2 regions of the Cryptosporangium sp. NPDC048952 genome follow, and region 1 is predicted to be linked to the other one. Evidence: riboswitches for the same ligand, from Rfam matches in the RefSeq annotation. Region 1 holds a riboswitch; the other holds the start of a gene.
The links. A riboswitch is a leader RNA that binds a small molecule or an ion and turns the genes downstream of it on or off. The one in region 1 is predicted to bind S-adenosylmethionine.
Positions count from the first base shown of each region.

Region 2: linked by a shared signal. The riboswitch ahead of ACGFY5_RS20730 (aminotransferase class V-fold PLP-dependent enzyme) and the one ahead of thrC (threonine synthase) in region 1 are both predicted to bind S-adenosylmethionine.

Region 1 is NZ_JBICTY010000001.1:441,462-449,174, forward strand. Features, by position in the region: gene ACGFY5_RS02085 (CocE/NonD family hydrolase) at 1-872, shown strand, start outside; gene ACGFY5_RS02090 (ABC transporter permease) at 869-1,714, shown strand; gene ACGFY5_RS02095 (sporulation protein) at 1,812-2,600, shown strand; SAM riboswitch class I at 2,667-2,798, shown strand; gene thrC (threonine synthase) at 2,809-4,080, shown strand; gene ACGFY5_RS02105 (cold-shock protein) at 4,461-4,667, shown strand; gene groL (chaperonin GroEL) at 5,071-6,699, shown strand; gene ACGFY5_RS02115 (S8 family serine peptidase) at 6,952-7,713, opposite strand, start outside.
Region 2 is NZ_JBICTY010000003.1:1,011,561-1,019,273, forward strand. Features, by position in the region: gene ACGFY5_RS20730 (aminotransferase class V-fold PLP-dependent enzyme) at 1-1,205, opposite strand, end outside; SAM riboswitch class IV at 1,242-1,361, opposite strand; gene ACGFY5_RS20735 (cytochrome P450) at 1,546-2,742, shown strand; gene ACGFY5_RS20740 (TetR/AcrR family transcriptional regulator) at 2,791-3,444, shown strand; gene ACGFY5_RS20745 (sterol desaturase family protein) at 3,477-4,319, shown strand; gene ACGFY5_RS20750 (FadR/GntR family transcriptional regulator) at 4,316-5,005, shown strand; gene ACGFY5_RS20755 (nuclear transport factor 2 family protein) at 5,002-5,508, opposite strand; gene ACGFY5_RS20760 (MFS transporter) at 5,679-6,839, shown strand; gene ACGFY5_RS20765 (metallophosphoesterase) at 6,923-7,713, shown strand, end outside.

The DNA.
Region 1 (7,713 bases):
ACGGCGACGGTTACCTCGCGGTGAAGGACCTGTCGTTCTCCGTCGAGGCCGGCCAGGTCGTCGGCCTGCTCGGGCCGAACGGAGCGGGCAAGACGACGACGCTTCGAATGCTGATGGGGCTGATCCGGCCCACGGGCGGCGAGATCCTGGTGTTCGGTCACCGGATCGTGCCCGGCGCGCCGGTGCTGTCCCGGATCGGCGCGTTCGTCGAGGGACCCGGCCTGTTGCCGCACCTCTCCGGTCTGGACAACCTGCACCGCTACTGGCAGGCCACCGGACGCCCCGCCGAGTCGGCACACCTCGAAGAGGCGCTGGAGATCGCCGGCCTCGGCGCGGCAGTGCACCGCAGGGTGAAGACGTACAGCCAGGGCATGCGCCAGCGGCTGGCGATCGCGCAGGCCATGCTCGGCCTGCCCGACCTGCTGGTGCTCGACGAACCGACGAACGGACTCGACCCGCCGCAGATCGCGGAGATGCGCGCGGTGCTGTCCCGCTACGCCACCGACGGACGGGCCGTGCTGGTCTCCTCGCACCTGTTGGCCGAGGTCGAGCAGGTGTGCAGCCATGTCGTCGTGGTGAGCAAGGGCACCGGCGTCGCCGCCGGGACCGTTGGGGACATCGTCGGCGAAGGGCGGTCGGTGCTGGTGGAGGTCGCCTCCGGAGACCAGGACGCCGCTGTCGCCGCGCTCCGCGCGATGCCCGGCGTCGAGGTCGTGCACCCGAACGGCCAGGGACTCGTCGTCGAGCTGGCCGGTGCCGAGCGCAGCGACGTCGTCCGTGAGCTGGTCGGGGCCGGTGTCGGCGTCGAACGGCTCGTTGCCCGGCGTCGACTGGAAGACGTGTTCCTGGAGCTCGTGGGGGAGCAACGATGACCGCGGCAGTTCACCGGCCGGGGCGGACCCTGCGGTTCGGCGCGGAGTTCGCACGCCAGCTCACCCGTCGGCGCACCCAGATCGCGCTGGGGTTCCTGGTCGTGCTGCCGCTGATCCTGGTGGCGGCGTTCAAGATCGGCGTGCCCGACGATCCCGACTCGGCGCAGGAGGGCAGCAGCCTCGCCGACCTCGCGACCTCGAGCGGAGCCAACTTCACGCTCTTCTCGATCTACGTGGCCTCGAGCTTCCTGCTGCTGGTGGTCGTCGCACTGTTCTGCGGCGATACGGTGGCCAGCGAAGCGAGCTGGGGCACGCTGCGCTACCTGCTGGCGTCACCGGTGCCGCGGGGCCGGCTCCTGCGGCAGAAGCTGACAGTCGGTTTGGCCTACAGCGGATTCGCGCTCGCGTTGCTGCCGACCGTCGCGATGATCGCCGGGACGCTCGCGTTCGGCTGGGGACCACTGCGTACGCAGCTCGGCGTCGACATCCCGGCCACCGAAGCGCTCGGGCGCATCGTTCTCGCTGTCGTCTATATCGCGGTGACTCTGCTACCCGTAGCCGGACTCGCGTTCTACCTCTCGGTGCGAACCGACGCCCCATTGGGAGCCGTCGGTGGCGCCGTGATGCTCTGGATCATCTCGAATATCTTGGAAGCGGTCACCGCACTCGGAGATCTTCGCGCCCTGCTCCCGACCCGTTACGGAACGGCGTGGTTGTCTCTGCTTTCCTCTCCGATCGAGGCAGAAGACATGGTGAAGGGCGCGGTTTCGGCGGTGGCGTACACAACCGTCTTTCTCGCCCTGGCTTGGTGGCGCTTCCTCCGGAAAGACATTGTCAGTTGAGCCGCATCCGGTAGTCGCATCCCTGACGAGTGCGTCCCTTTCGAGGGCGCGGACTGCGACTATCAGCAGACCACCTTCGCACCCAAAGGATCGTGTGATGTTCAAAAAGCTCTCGGGCATGTTCGGCGGCGGCGCGTCCGTCGATACCGTGCTCGCCTCTCCGCACACCCACCCGGGCGACGTGCTCCGCGGCGAGGTGCGGATCAGCGGCGGCAACGTCGAGATGGTCGTCGACAAGGTCGAGCTCGAACTGGTCGCGAAGGTCGAGGTCGAGGGCCAGGCCGGTGGGGACGACTACGAATACAACACGATGCTGCCGTTCCAGCGCCTGCACCTCGGGCACCGGTTCAGCCTGCAGCCGGGTGCGCGTCACGCGGTTCCGTTCGAGCTCGCGGTGCCGTGGGAGACCCCGGTGACGACAGTCAACGGTTACCCGCTGCACGGGATGCAGCTGGGCGTCCGGACGGATTTGGAGCTGGCCGGTTCGCTGGACAAGGGCGACATGGACCCGATCCAGGTGAACCCGCTACCGGCGCAGGCCCGGCTGCTCGACGCGTTCAGCCGGCTGGGGTTCCAGTTCAAGGGCGCCGACCTGGAGCGGGGCACGCTCTACGGGTCGCGGCTGCCGTTCTATCAGGAGATCGAGTACTACCCGGCGCACCAGTACGCCGGCTCGATCAACGAGCTCGAGGTCACGTTCATCTCCGGCCCGCAGTCGATGGACGTGCTGCTCGAGCTGGACAAGCGCGGTGGGTTCCTGACCTCCGGCAGCGACGCGTACAACCGCTTCACGGTGCAGTACGCGGGCGCCGAGCAGCTCAACTGGGAGCAGTGGCTCCACGAGCACCTGCAGATCCTCACGCAGAGGCGCGGGATGTTCCACTGAGTGTGCGGCGGCTCACCGCACGGTGAGCCGCCGCACGCCGTAAACTGGGCGCCACAACTTCATAGGAACTCATCCAGAGGGGCAGAGGGATACGGCCCGGTGAAGCCCCGGCAACCATCGCATCCAGCGAATCGCGCACAGCGAGGCGAGGTGCGACAGGTGCCAACTCCGTCCCGGTTGATCCGGGAGAGATGAGGCAAGCCTCGCCATGACGTCACTTCTCGCTGCCCAGGACACCGCCAGCCCCGCTCGCGCGCTGCGCTGTCGCAACTGTGGTGCGGAGTTCCCGCTCATCGCGATCCACGCGTGCGCCGAGTGTTTCGGCCCGCTGGAGGTCGGTTACGACGCCGACGCGCTCGCGTCGGTGACCCGCGAACAGATCGAAGCGGGCCCGCAGAACATCTGGCGCTACGCGCCGCTGCTCCCGGTCGGGCAGAACGCCGACGACCGCGTGAGCCTCAACCCGGGCCTGACGCCGCTGGTCCGCGCCGACCGGCTCGCCGCGGCGGTAGGCCTGAGCGCCCCGCTGTGGGTCAAGGACGACTCCGCGAACCCGACCCACTCGTTCAAGGACCGCGTGGTTTCGCTGGCGCTCACCGCCGCGAAGGGCCTCGGGTACAGCTCGGTGGCGTGCGCCTCCACCGGCAACCTGGCCAACTCGGTCGCCGCGCACGCCGCCCGCGTCGGCTGGCAGGCCACCGTCTTCATCCCGGCCGACCTCGAACCCAGCAAGATCCTCGCCTCCGCGGTCTACAACCCACGGTTGGTCGCTGTCGACGGCAGCTACGACGACGTCAACCGCCTGACCAGTGAACTGCAGGAGGACGACGCGTTCGAGACGACCGCGTTCGTCAACCAGAACGTGCGGCCCTACTACGCCGAGGGCTCCAAGACACTCGGCTACGAGGTCGCCGAGCAGCTCGGCTGGCGTCTCCCGGCGCAGGTCGTGGTGCCGATCGCGTCCGGATCGCTGCTCACCAAGATCGACAAGGCGTTCGGTGAGCTGGTGACGGCCGGCATCGTTTCCGATTCTTCCTGGCGCGTGTTCGGGGCCCAGTCGGCCGGCTGCTCGCCGGTCTACACCGCGTTCGCCGAGGGCCATGACGTCGTCCGACCGGTGAAGCCGACCGGAATCGCGAAGTCGCTCAACATCGGGAACCCGGCCGACGGGCCGTACGTCCTCGACGCGGTGCGTCGCACCGGAGGCTCGATCGCCGCTGTCGACGACGACGACATCCGCGACGGCATCCGGCTGCTCGCCGAGACGACCGGCATCTTCGGTGAGACCGCGGGTGGCGTGACCGTCGCGGTGCTGAAGAAGCTCGTGGAGTCCGGGGAACTCGACCCGAACGCCGAGACCGTCATCTTCAACACCGGTGAAGGACTGAAGACCGCCGACGCGATCGAGGGCCGCGTGGGGCCGACGCACCGCATCGCGCCGTCGCTGCGCGGAGCCCGCGAAGCTGGTCTACTCGGCTGATCCGGACGCCCAAGGACGGCCTCGCACTAAACAGTGCGAGGCCGTTCGTCTAAGTAATAAAATGCATATAGTGGTACGAATAGCGCGGTAGGTAGTAGAGCTGATAAGCGATAACCGCGATACCTCTTACTCAGACCAGTGAGGCTGGTGGTTCTCCTGGTTATCGCATCGATTAGCGCCCGGCTGCAGAAAGTTGCTTGCTAAGACTGCCCTTTTCCAAACGTCACTTTCGTACTGCCTAGAGGTCCGGTACCGTCCTGACCGGTCATAGTTCTTGCCAGTGTTCGTGCGATGTGCAGTGCGGGGCTCTTGGACGAAGACCCGGGACGCATGGTCAAGGAGTGCGCCTCGTGGGTACCAGCAAGTAAGGGAAGTGCACAGTGGCGCAGGGCACTGTCAAGTGGTTCAACTCCGAGAAGGGCTATGGCTTCATCGCTGTCGATGGCGGCGCTGATGTCTTTGTCCATTACTCGGCGATCATGATGGACGGGTACAAGTCTCTCGAAGACGGCCAGCGAGTCGACTTCGAAGTCACTCAAGGTCCGAAGGGTCCCCAAGCGGAAAACGTCACCGTCGTCGCGTCGTAGTTCCAGACTTCCAGCGAGGCCCGTTCCGGTGGGTGCGACCGGAACGGGCCTCGTCTGTTTTGTTGAGCCCGACGGTAAACCGGTACGCCATTCCTAGTCGGTAATTCAGAGATTCGAACAATCTCTCGGATTCGGCGTCGGTTCTCGCCGGGGGGCGGCCGCGGGCCCTCCGGACGCCTGTGGGACCCTCCCCGTTTGCTTGCACTCGCCTGGGTCGAGTGCTAAACAGGGCATTGGCACTCGGTAGTCTTGAGTGCCAAGGTCGGGGAGGTGAGGCTCCCGGCTCGTCGGTCCGTGCCGACGCAGTGGGGGGTCGTCCGTCGCGGGCACCGTTCCGACCGTGCAGTCTCCGGCTGTCTTACGCGGCATCCGGGGGTCCGACACCATCGGAGGACATCACCGAATGGCCAAGTTGATCGCGTTCGACGAGGAAGCTCGTCGCGGCCTCGAGCGGGGCATGAACCAGCTCGCCGACGCTGTGCGGGTGACGCTCGGTCCCAAGGGCCGCAACGTCGTGCTCGAGAAGAAGTGGGGCGCGCCGACCATCACGAACGATGGTGTGTCGATCGCCAAGGAGATCGAGCTCGAGGACCCGTGGGAGAAGATCGGCGCCGAGCTGGTCAAGGAAGTAGCTAAGAAGACCGACGACGTCGCGGGTGACGGTACGACCACGGCGACCGTGCTGGCGCAGGCGCTGGTCCGTGAGGGTCTGCGCAACGTGGCCGCCGGTGCGAACCCGATCGCGCTGAAGAAGGGCATCGAGGCAGCCGTCGCGGCTGTTTCCGAGGCTCTCGGCAACGCGTCGAAGGAGATCGAGACCAAGGAGCAGATCGCTTCGACGGCCTCCATCTCCGCGGCTGACACCTCGGTCGGCGAGATCATCGCCGAGGCGATGGACAAGGCCGGCAAGGAAGGCGTCATCACCGTCGAGGAGAGCAACACCTTCGGGCTCGAGCTGGAGCTCACCGAGGGCATGCGCTTCGACAAGGGCTACATCTCGCCGTACTTCGCCACCGACACCGAGCGGATGGAGGCCGTCCTCGACGACCCGTACATCCTCTTCGTCGAGGGCAAGATCTCCACGGTGAAGGACCTGCTCCCGCTGCTCGAGAAGGTCATGCAGGGCGGCAAGCCGCTCGCGATCATCTCCGAGGACGTGGAGGGCGAGGCCCTCGCCACCCTGATCGTCAACAAGATCCGGGGCACCTTCAAGTCGGTCGCCATCAAGGCGCCGGGCTTCGGTGACCGCCGGAAGGCGATGCTGAACGACATGGCCATCCTCACCGGTGGCACCGTCATCAGCGAGACGATCGGCCTCAAGCTCGAGAACACCACTGTCGACCTGCTGGGCACCGCCCGCAAGATCGTCGTGACCAAGGACGAGACCACGATCGTCGACGGTTCGGGCGACGCGGAGCAGATCGAGGGCCGGAAGAACACCATCCGGGCCGAGATCGAGAACTCCGACTCGGACTACGACCGCGAGAAGCTCCAGGAGCGCCTCGCCAAGCTGGCCGGCGGCGTGGCCGTCATCAAGGTCGGCGCGGCCACCGAGGTCGAGCTCAAGGAGCGCAAGCACCGCATCGAGGACGCGGTGCGCAACGCCAAGGCCGCCGTCGAGGAGGGCATCGTCGCCGGTGGTGGCGTCGCTCTGCTCCAGGCGTCCACCGTCGCGTTCGAGAAGCTCGACCTCTCGGGCGACGAGGCGACCGGCGCGAACATCGTCAAGGTGGCGCTCGAGGCTCCGCTCAAGCAGATCGCGGTGAACGCGGGTCTCGAGGGTGGCGTCGTGGCGGAGAAGGTGCGCAACCTTCCGTCGGGCCACGGCCTGAACGCCGCCACCGGCGAGTACGTCGACCTGGTCGGCGCGGGCATCATCGACCCCACCAAGGTCACCCGCTCCGCGCTGCAGAACGCCGCTTCGATCGCCGGTCTGTTCCTCACCACCAACGCGGTGGTGGCGGACAAGCCGGAGAAGGCCGCGGCTCCGGCCGGCGACCCGAGTGGCGGCATGGGCGGCATGGACTTCTGAGTCCCGCCTAGCTAGCTCGCACCACGCAAGGGCGGTGCCCGGTTCCACCGGGCACCGCCCTTGCGTGTGCGCGGCCGCGCCGGCCCGAGCGGTCCCGTTCCGGCTCGCCAGGGCACGCCCGAATGAGACCGCTTCGAGGGTGGCACGGCGGCCCGGCGGAGTGGGCCCCTTCGGGCGGGCCGGGACGCGCCCGAACGGGACCGCTCCGCGGGCCGCGGGCCGAGGGCCGCGGGCCGAGGGCCGGGGCGGGGGTCAGCGGGGGCGGGGGGCTTCGCCCTGGCGGGCCAAGGTGACTGCCGCTGCGGCGTCGATGGTGCCGGCGCCGATGACGTTGCGGGCGTTGCCGCCGCAGGCTGGCGCCTCGCCGAGGGTGGCGTCCTGGGCGCTGGCGCGCAGGAGCGCCGCGGTGCGGACCACGTCGCCACGCAGGGACGGCGCGGCCTGCCAGACCAGCGCCACGACGCCCGCGACCTGCGGCGTCGCCATCGAGGTGCCGGACAGGCGCGAATATCCGCCGCCCGGCCACGCCGACAACACGTCTACTCCGGGCGCCACGAGGTCCGGCTTCGACTCGGCGTCCCCGGGCACCGGACCGCGGCTGGAGAACCGCGCGATCACCTTCTTGTCGTCCACCGCCCCGACCGTGAACACCGAGTCGTACCGACCGATCGGGTCGGTGATCGAGCGGCACTTCGCGCCCTCGTTACCGGCCGCGGCCACCACGAAGATGCCCGCGTCACGCAGCGCGTCGACCGCCGGTTCGAGCGTGTCGGCCCCGCACCCCTCGATGTCGGGGCACCCCCACGAGTTGCTGAGCACGTCCGCCGCGCGGGACGGGTCCCCGTCGGTGAGCGGATCGCCGCCCGCGCGGAACGGGGCGAGCATGAACTGCAGGCAGTCCAGGTAGTAGCCGGGGTTCCCGAGCGGCCGGGCCAGGTTCGCGCACCCGATCCACGTCGCGGCGGGCGCCACCCCTACGTTCTTGCCGACCGCGCTGCCCGCGGTGTGGGTACC
Region 2 (7,713 bases), on a different contig from region 1:
CTGGCGCGGACGGCGGTTGCGCCCAGGTCGGCGCCCGCGCGGGCGGAGGCGTCGTCGAGCAGGCGCTTGGTCAGGGGATGCGCGCAGAAGAGCCCGTCACGGACGCCGATGCCGTGGTGGGTGGCCAGGTGCGTGGACACGTCCGACGCGGACACTCCCGCCACCGCGAAGCTGACGATACCGACGCGGTCGTGTCCGTCGGGGAACGTGCGGAGTTCGCCGACGCCCGGGAGGGCTGCGAGCCCGTCCCGCAGCTGCTGCACCAGGGCGTTCTCTTCGGCGGCAAGGGTGGTTCGGTCCGCCGCGGTGAGCGCCTCGCATACCGCGGCCAGGGCGACAGCGCCCAGGAGGTTCGGCGTTCCCGCCTCGTGCCGCGCGGGTCCGGAGTTCCAGTCGACCGCGTACCCGATCAGGTCGCCGTTCGTCACCGGTGCGACGTACGCGGTGGCGCCTCCGCCGGCGAGATACGGGTCGGCGGCGTCGAGCCAGTCGGCGCGCCCGGCGAGGACACCGGCGCCGAACGGGGCGTAGAGCTTGTGTCCGGAGAGCGCGAGGTAGTCGATGTCGTCGGTGGCGAGTGACACCGGTCGATGCGGTGCGAGCTGCGCGGCGTCCACGGCGATCCGTGCGCCGTACCGGTGCGCGACCTCGATGAGCGCAGCGAGCGGCCACACCTCCCCGGTCACGTTCGACGCTCCGGTAACAGTCACCAGCACGGGCCCGGTGAGGCCGGCCAGGTTCGCTTCCAGACCCGAGACGGCTTCGGCGACGGTGTGGGGGACCGGGAGGGAGATCGTGTTGGTCCAGGGGAGGAGGTTGGCGTGGTGTTCACCGGCCCACCCCACCACCGTGGTGTCGGCCGGTAGCGCCCTGGCCAGCAGGTTCAGGGCGTCGGTGGTGTTGCGGGTGAAGATCACGTGGTCGTCCGCGCGGGCGCCGACGAAGTCGCCGATCGACTGGCGGGCCCGCTCGTAGGCGAGCGTGCTGCGCTGCGACGCCGCACCGGCGCCCCGGTGCACGCTCGCGTACCAGGGCAGGATCGCGTTCACGGCGTCCGCGGCGGCGCGCAGGCACGGGGCGGTCGCGGCGTAGTCGAGGTTGACGTGGTCGGTGACGGTTCCGTCGAACAGCGTCACCGGCAGGTCCCCACCGAGCACCGACAGTCCCGACGTCGAAGCGGTGGGCGTGGGGAGGGCATAGGTCAGCACGAGGCGTCACTCCTGGCACAGGGGACCCCGCAAGGTCCGCGCTTGCCCGCCGCAGGATCGCGGCTGGGCCAGGTCTTCACCCGGGGCACCCCACCGCGAACCGTGGAGGGTTGCCGGCCAGCGAGCCGGGGCTTGGCGCTGGCACTCATGACCTACGCCGGGAGTTTACACACGGCCCGTTGACTTCTCGCGTACGTACGATGTACGTATTACGTACGTCGTACGTATGGGAGGCCCGATGACGCTCGTGGACACCCGGCAGCGTCCGAACCGACTGCACGCCGAGTTACTCGCCGCCGGTTCGTGGTCGACACGGCACGGAGTGGCTCGATTGGCGATGAGCCGGGCCCGCAAGCAGGGTGATCTGCAGGCGCGGCTGTTCTCGGACAAGTCCGTTCGCGACGACCCGTTCCCGCTCTACACCCAGATCCGCGACCGCGCCCCGATCGTGCGCGGCTCGTTCCTGGCGGCCACCGCTCATCACCGCATCGCCGAGGCGGCGCTGCGCAGCGACGCGTTCGGCGTCGTCTCCGATCCGGAGGCGCTCCCGCCGGCGGCGCGTTGGCTGATGACCCGCCCCCAGCGGACGATCGGCCCGGTGACGCCGCCGTCGATGCTCGCCGTCGATCCGCCGGTGCACACCCGGTACCGACGGCTGGTGTCCCGGGTGTTCACCGCGCGGGCGATGGCGTCGCTGCGCGGCCGGGTCGGTGAGCTCGCCGACGAACTGCTCGACCGTGCCGACCGGGACACCGATCTGATCAGCAGCTACGCGAGCCTGCTGCCGGTGACGATCATCGCGGAAATCCTCGGTGTGCCGGCCGACATGCGTCCGCAGTTCGTCGCGTGGGGGAGCACGGCGGCTCCGGTGCTCGACATCGGACTCTCCTATCGCGAGTACCGCCGGGTGGATGCCGCGATCCGCCAGCTCAACGACTGGATGAGCGGCCACTTCGCCCGGCTGCGTCGCGAACCGGGTGACGACCTGATCAGCCGCCTGATCCACGACGACAACGATCTCGACGAGAACGAGCTGCTGGCGATCGCCGGGTTGCTGCTCGCTGCCGGGTTCGAGACGACGGTGAACCTGATCGGCAACGGTGCGGCGCTGCTGATGTCGCACCGGGACCAGCTGGACGGTGTGGAGTGGGGCAACGCGGTCGAGGAGATTCTGCGGTACGAGTCGCCCGTGCAGAACACGGCGCGGCGGGCGCTGCGCGACACCGAGGTGGCGGGGGTGAAGGTGCGTCAGGGCACGTTCCTCTCGATCCTCATCGGCGGGGCGAACCGTGATCCGGAGGTGTTCGACGACCCCGAGCGCTTCGACGTGCACCGGGGGAACGCCAAGGAGCACCTCGCGTTCTCCAGCGGTATCCACTACTGCCTGGGGGCGTCGCTCGCCCGGATCGAGGGGGAGGAGGCGCTGCGCCGACTGTTCGAGCGCTACCCGAACGTTCGTCCGGCTGGCCCGGGTCGCCGGCGCCCCACCCGCACCCTGCGCGGCTACGACGAACTTCCCGTCCACCTCGGATAGCTGGCGCTGCGCGTTGTATGCCTACCTAGGGGACAGAAAGGAGCTGACGTGCGCAGAGGTCCGGAGCCCGTGGTGCGGCAAGTGCTGACGCGCGAGCGGATCGTGCACGCCGCGGTCGAGCTGATCGAGCGGCACGGCGTCGACGCACTGTCGATGCGCGCGGTGGCGGCCGAGCTCGGCGTCGCGGTGATGTCGCTCTACAACCACGTGCCGAACAAGGCCGCCCTCATGGAGGGGGTCGCCGAGTACGTCGTCGCGGGGCTCGACACGGTGCCCGCCGGTACCGGCGACTGGCAGGGCGAGGCCCGCGCCCTCGTCCGCGCGTTCCGGACCGCGGCCCACGAGTACCCACACTCCATGCGGGTGGTGCTGACCCATTCGATCGACACCACCGCGGCGTCGCGCCTGGCCGAACGCGCGCTCGCGCTCGCAGCGGAAGCCGGCTTCGAAGGCGCCACCGCGGTGCGGATCGTGCACGCGCTGATGGCCTACGCGGTCGGCTCGCAACTGCAGGCGCTCTGGCTCGGGCAGCTTCTCGATCGGGTGTCGGAGGATCCGGGGATCAAACGGGTGGACCCGGCGAAGTTCCCGCACGTCGTGGCATCCGCGTCGGCGCTGCTGGCGCACGACCCCGAGGCTGACTTCGAGTTCGGCCTCGACCTTCTGATCGCGGCCATCGACGCTTTGCCGCATACTGGTTGAACCAGTGAACCAGCGGACGTAAGCTGGCCCGCATGACCGAATACGTGCTCGTGTTCGCCGTACCGGTTTTCGTGCTGTGCGTGGCGCTGGAAATCGCCTCCTACCGGCTGCTGAGCGACGAAAGCGAACTCGGGTACACCGCGTGGGACACGGTGACGAGCCTCTCGATGGGGCTCGGGTTCCTCGTGGTGGAGGCGTTCTGGAAGATCGTCACGCTGGCGGCCCTGGCCGGGGTGTACGCGCTGACGCCGTTGCGGCTCGACCCGACGTCGATCGGGACGTGGGTGCTGTTGTTCTTCGCCGACGACCTGGCCTATTACTGGTACCACCGGTCGCACCACGAGGTGCGGATCCTGTGGGCGTCGCATGTGGTGCACCACTCGAGCCGGCGCTACAACTTCTCCACCGCGCTCCGGCAGCCGTGGACGCCGTTCACCGCGTTGCCGTTCTGGCTTCCGCTAGCGGCGATCGGCATCCCGCCGTGGATGATCTTTTTCCAGCTCTCCGTGAACCTGATCTACCAGTTCTTCCTCCACACCGAACGCATCGGGACGATGCCGCGCTGGTACGAAGCGGTGTTCAATACGCCCTCCCACCATCGGGTGCACCACGGCACGCAGCAGGTCTACCTCGACCGCAACTACGGGGGAATCCTTATCATCTGGGACCGACTCTTCCGGACGTTCGAGCCCGAGGGCGAGCGGGTCGTCTACGGTCTGACCAGGAACATCGAGACGTACAACCCCGTGCGGGTGGCGTTCGGGGAGTACGGAAAGATCGCCCGCGCGGTGCGAGGGGCGTCGTGCTGGCGTCATCGGGTGGGTCACCTGCTGCGCGGGCCGGGATGGGTTCCGCCCGTAAAGTCTGCGGCGTGACCTTCAGTCCGATTGCGCGCAGCGGTGTGTCCGACGCGGTCTACCGGCAGTTGCGGGATGCGATCCTGACCGGGTCGCTCGCTGCCGGTTCGTCGCTGCCGGGCGAGCGGACGCTCGCCGAGGAGTTCGGAGTGGCGCGGCACGGGCTGCGGGAGGCGATCCGGCGGTTGCAGCAGGCGCGACTGGTCGAGGTGAGCCACGGTGGCGCCACCCGGGTGCTGGACTGGCGAGTTTCGGCCGGACTCGAGCTGCTCGGTGATCTGGCGGCGTCGCTGGAGTTGCCGGGGAGCGCGATCCTGCGGTCGGCGCTGGAGATGCGGCTCGCTATCGGTGTGGACGCGGCGCGGTTGGCCGCCAACCGGGCTTCGGCGGACGCGGCCGGCGAGATCGAGGAGTACCTGACCGGTTCGGTGGGGGTCACCGACCCGGTCGTGCTCGCCGAGCGCTACGAGCAGTTCTGGCGGTTGATCATCGTCGCCGGTGACAACCTCGCGTACCAGCTCTCCTACAACAGCCTGGTCCTCGCGATGAACCAGAACGCGGAGGTGACGCGGGAACTCGCCGCTCCCGAGGCCGCGGATCTCCCCACTCAGCGGGTGCTCGCCACAGCGATCGCATCGGGCGACGCCGACGGCGCCGCCGCCGCTGCCCGCCGACTGACGTCAGTGATGCTTTCCCGCCTCTAGCGGCGGCGGTTGGGGTCGGCCAACGGGACGAGGGTGCGTTCGCCGAGGCGGGTCATGGCGTGGAGTGGGGCGGTGGCGGCCCTGAGGACGCGGGCGAGCCCCGGGCGACCCTGTTCCCGCACCAGGAGCGGGCCGATCGTGCTCATCACCTGCGTCAACGCGGGGAGTGGCCGCCCGAACAGCGTCAGCTCGACGATCCGGCCCGCGTCGTCGAATCGCAGTAGCTGGGCCTCTTCGAACTGCTCCGTGCCGGCGCGACCGGTCATGAACAGCGCGCGGGTGCGGTCGTCGCCGACCTCGGTGTGGTAGCGCACGTCGTCGAAGACCTGCACCGCGGCGACGAGCATCTCGCGGACCTGTACACGGCCCTCGAAGCGGAACGCGGCCGTGAGCGGCGAGATCGCGACGGCGTTCTCGGCGAGGCAGGCAGTGGCCGCCTCGGCGTCGCCGTTCTCGCCGGCAGCACGCCACTGGGCGGTCGTGGTTTCGATGGTGGTGGGCATCGTGACCTCCTCGACGGGGTGCTCGTGACGGTAGCGTGAATGTCTACGCGGTGTCGACGGTTCAGTTTTGTCGGAGGGCCTGGCTAGGTTCCCGGACCGTGGCACAACTCCTGGCAGACACCCGTCCACTCCGGACCTCACCCGAGTTCCGGAGAGTCTGGGGTGGCCACATGGTCTCGGCCATCGGCACCGGCATGACCGCTGTCGCGCTGGCGATCCAGGTGTGGGAGATCACCGGGTCGTCGTTCGCGGTCGGCGCGATCGGCCTGGTCACGATGGTGCCGACGCTCGCCCTGGGGCTCCTCGGAGGCTCGATCGCCGACGCCGTCGACCGGCGGCGGCTCGTCCTGGTCATGAGCGTCGGCCTCGCGATCGTGGCCGCGCTGCTCACCGCCCAGGCGCTGCTCGATCTGCGTCAGCTCTGGCTGCTGTACGTGCTGGCGGCGGCGCAGTCCGCGCTCTCCGCGGTGGACACGCCTGCCCGGCGGACGTTCGCGCCCCGTCTCCTACCCCCGGCGCTGCTGCCGGCCGCCGCCGCGCTCACCCACCTGGGTTGGCAGGTCAGCGCGTTGATCGGTCCGTTGATCGCGGGTGGGTTGATCGCGACCGTGGGGGTCGCCGCCGTGTACCTGGTCGACGCGGTCAGTTACGCGGTGTCGGCCTGGGCGGTGTCGGGGATCCGGCCGATCCCGCCGGAGGGTGGCGGCACGGCGGTCGGGCTCCGCTCGGTCGTCGACGGGCTGCGGTACGCGCGGCGGAGCCCGCTGGTGGCGGGCAGCCTGCTCGCCGATTTGAACGCGACGGTCCTGGCCATGCCGCACGCACTGTTTCCCGCGCTGGCCGCCACCCGGTTCGGCGGTGGGGAGGCCACGGCGAGCCTGCTCTACGCGGCGGTCGGGCTGGGCGGGTTGGTGGCCGGTGTGCTGTCCGGTCCGCTGGGCGGAATCCGTCGCCAGGGCGTGGCGATGCTCCTGGCGGTCGGGTGCTGGGGAGCGGCGATCGTCGGCCTCGGGCTGAGTCCGGCGCTCTGGCTCGGCGTGGTGTGCCTGGTGGTCGCGGGCGCGGCGGACGTCGTCACGGTGGTGTTCCGCGGCACGATCCTGCAGCTGACGACGCCGGACGAGCTGCGCGGGCGGATCAGCGGCGTGGACTTCGTCGTGGGCGCGGGCGGCCCCCAGCTCGGCAATGCGCGTGCCGGTGCGGTCGGCTCGCTCGTCGGCCCCGCCGCGGGCGCCGCCCTCGGCGGAGCCGCCTGCGTCCTGGGCGCGCTCGCCCTCGCAGTGGCCCTGCCCACAGTGCGGCGGTATCGCCTCGAGACTGCCGATGGGTAGGGCGGAATCACAGCGAGTAGCGTGCCGTTGGGATTAACGGAGCCGTCGCTCCGCTAGAACGGATCGTCGAACAGGAGTCCGCCGTGGCCGATTCGCCACCCCAGAGCGTCGCCGACGCCGCACCCGCGCCCACCCCCGAGCGCGGTCGGCGCCCCGGAGCGTTCCTCGGCGTCGTCGTGGCCATCTCGCTGCTGCTGTTCGGCGTGCCGTGGTGGACGCTGCTCGGCCCGTCCAACGACTGGCCGCTCGCCGTCGTCCTCGTCGGTTCGCTCGTGCTGCTCGCCGGCTTCATCGGCCTGCCGATCTCGATGATGCGCGGCCACGGCCGCCACGACGATCGTGCCGCCCGCATCGGCGACACGCTGCTCGGCGTCGTCTGGGTGCTTTTCGTCTGGTCGGTGATCGGCGACGTCCTGCGGCTCGTGCTGTGGCTGGGCGGGGTCGACCACGCCTCCCGGATCACCGCGGTGTTCACGCTGGTCGTGAGCGTGGTCCTGCTGGTGTGGGGCCACTACGAGGCGATGCGCGTCTCCCGCGTCCGCGAGCTCGACGTCACGCTGCCCCGGCTCGGCGCCGGCCTCGACGGCACCCGCGTCGTGCTCATCGCCGATACCCACTACGGCCCGATCGATCGCGCGGAGTGGTCACGCAAGACCGCGGAACTGGTCAACACGCTCGACGCGGACGTCATCGCGCACGCGGGCGACATCGCCGACGGCACGCCCGACCAGCGCGAGGAGCAAGCGGCGCCGCTCGGCACGCTGAACGCGCGGCTGGCGAAGGTGTACGTCACCGGCAACCACGAGTACTTCAACGAGGCGCAGGGTTGGCTCGACCGGATGTCCGCCCTCGGCTGGAACTCGCTGCACAACCG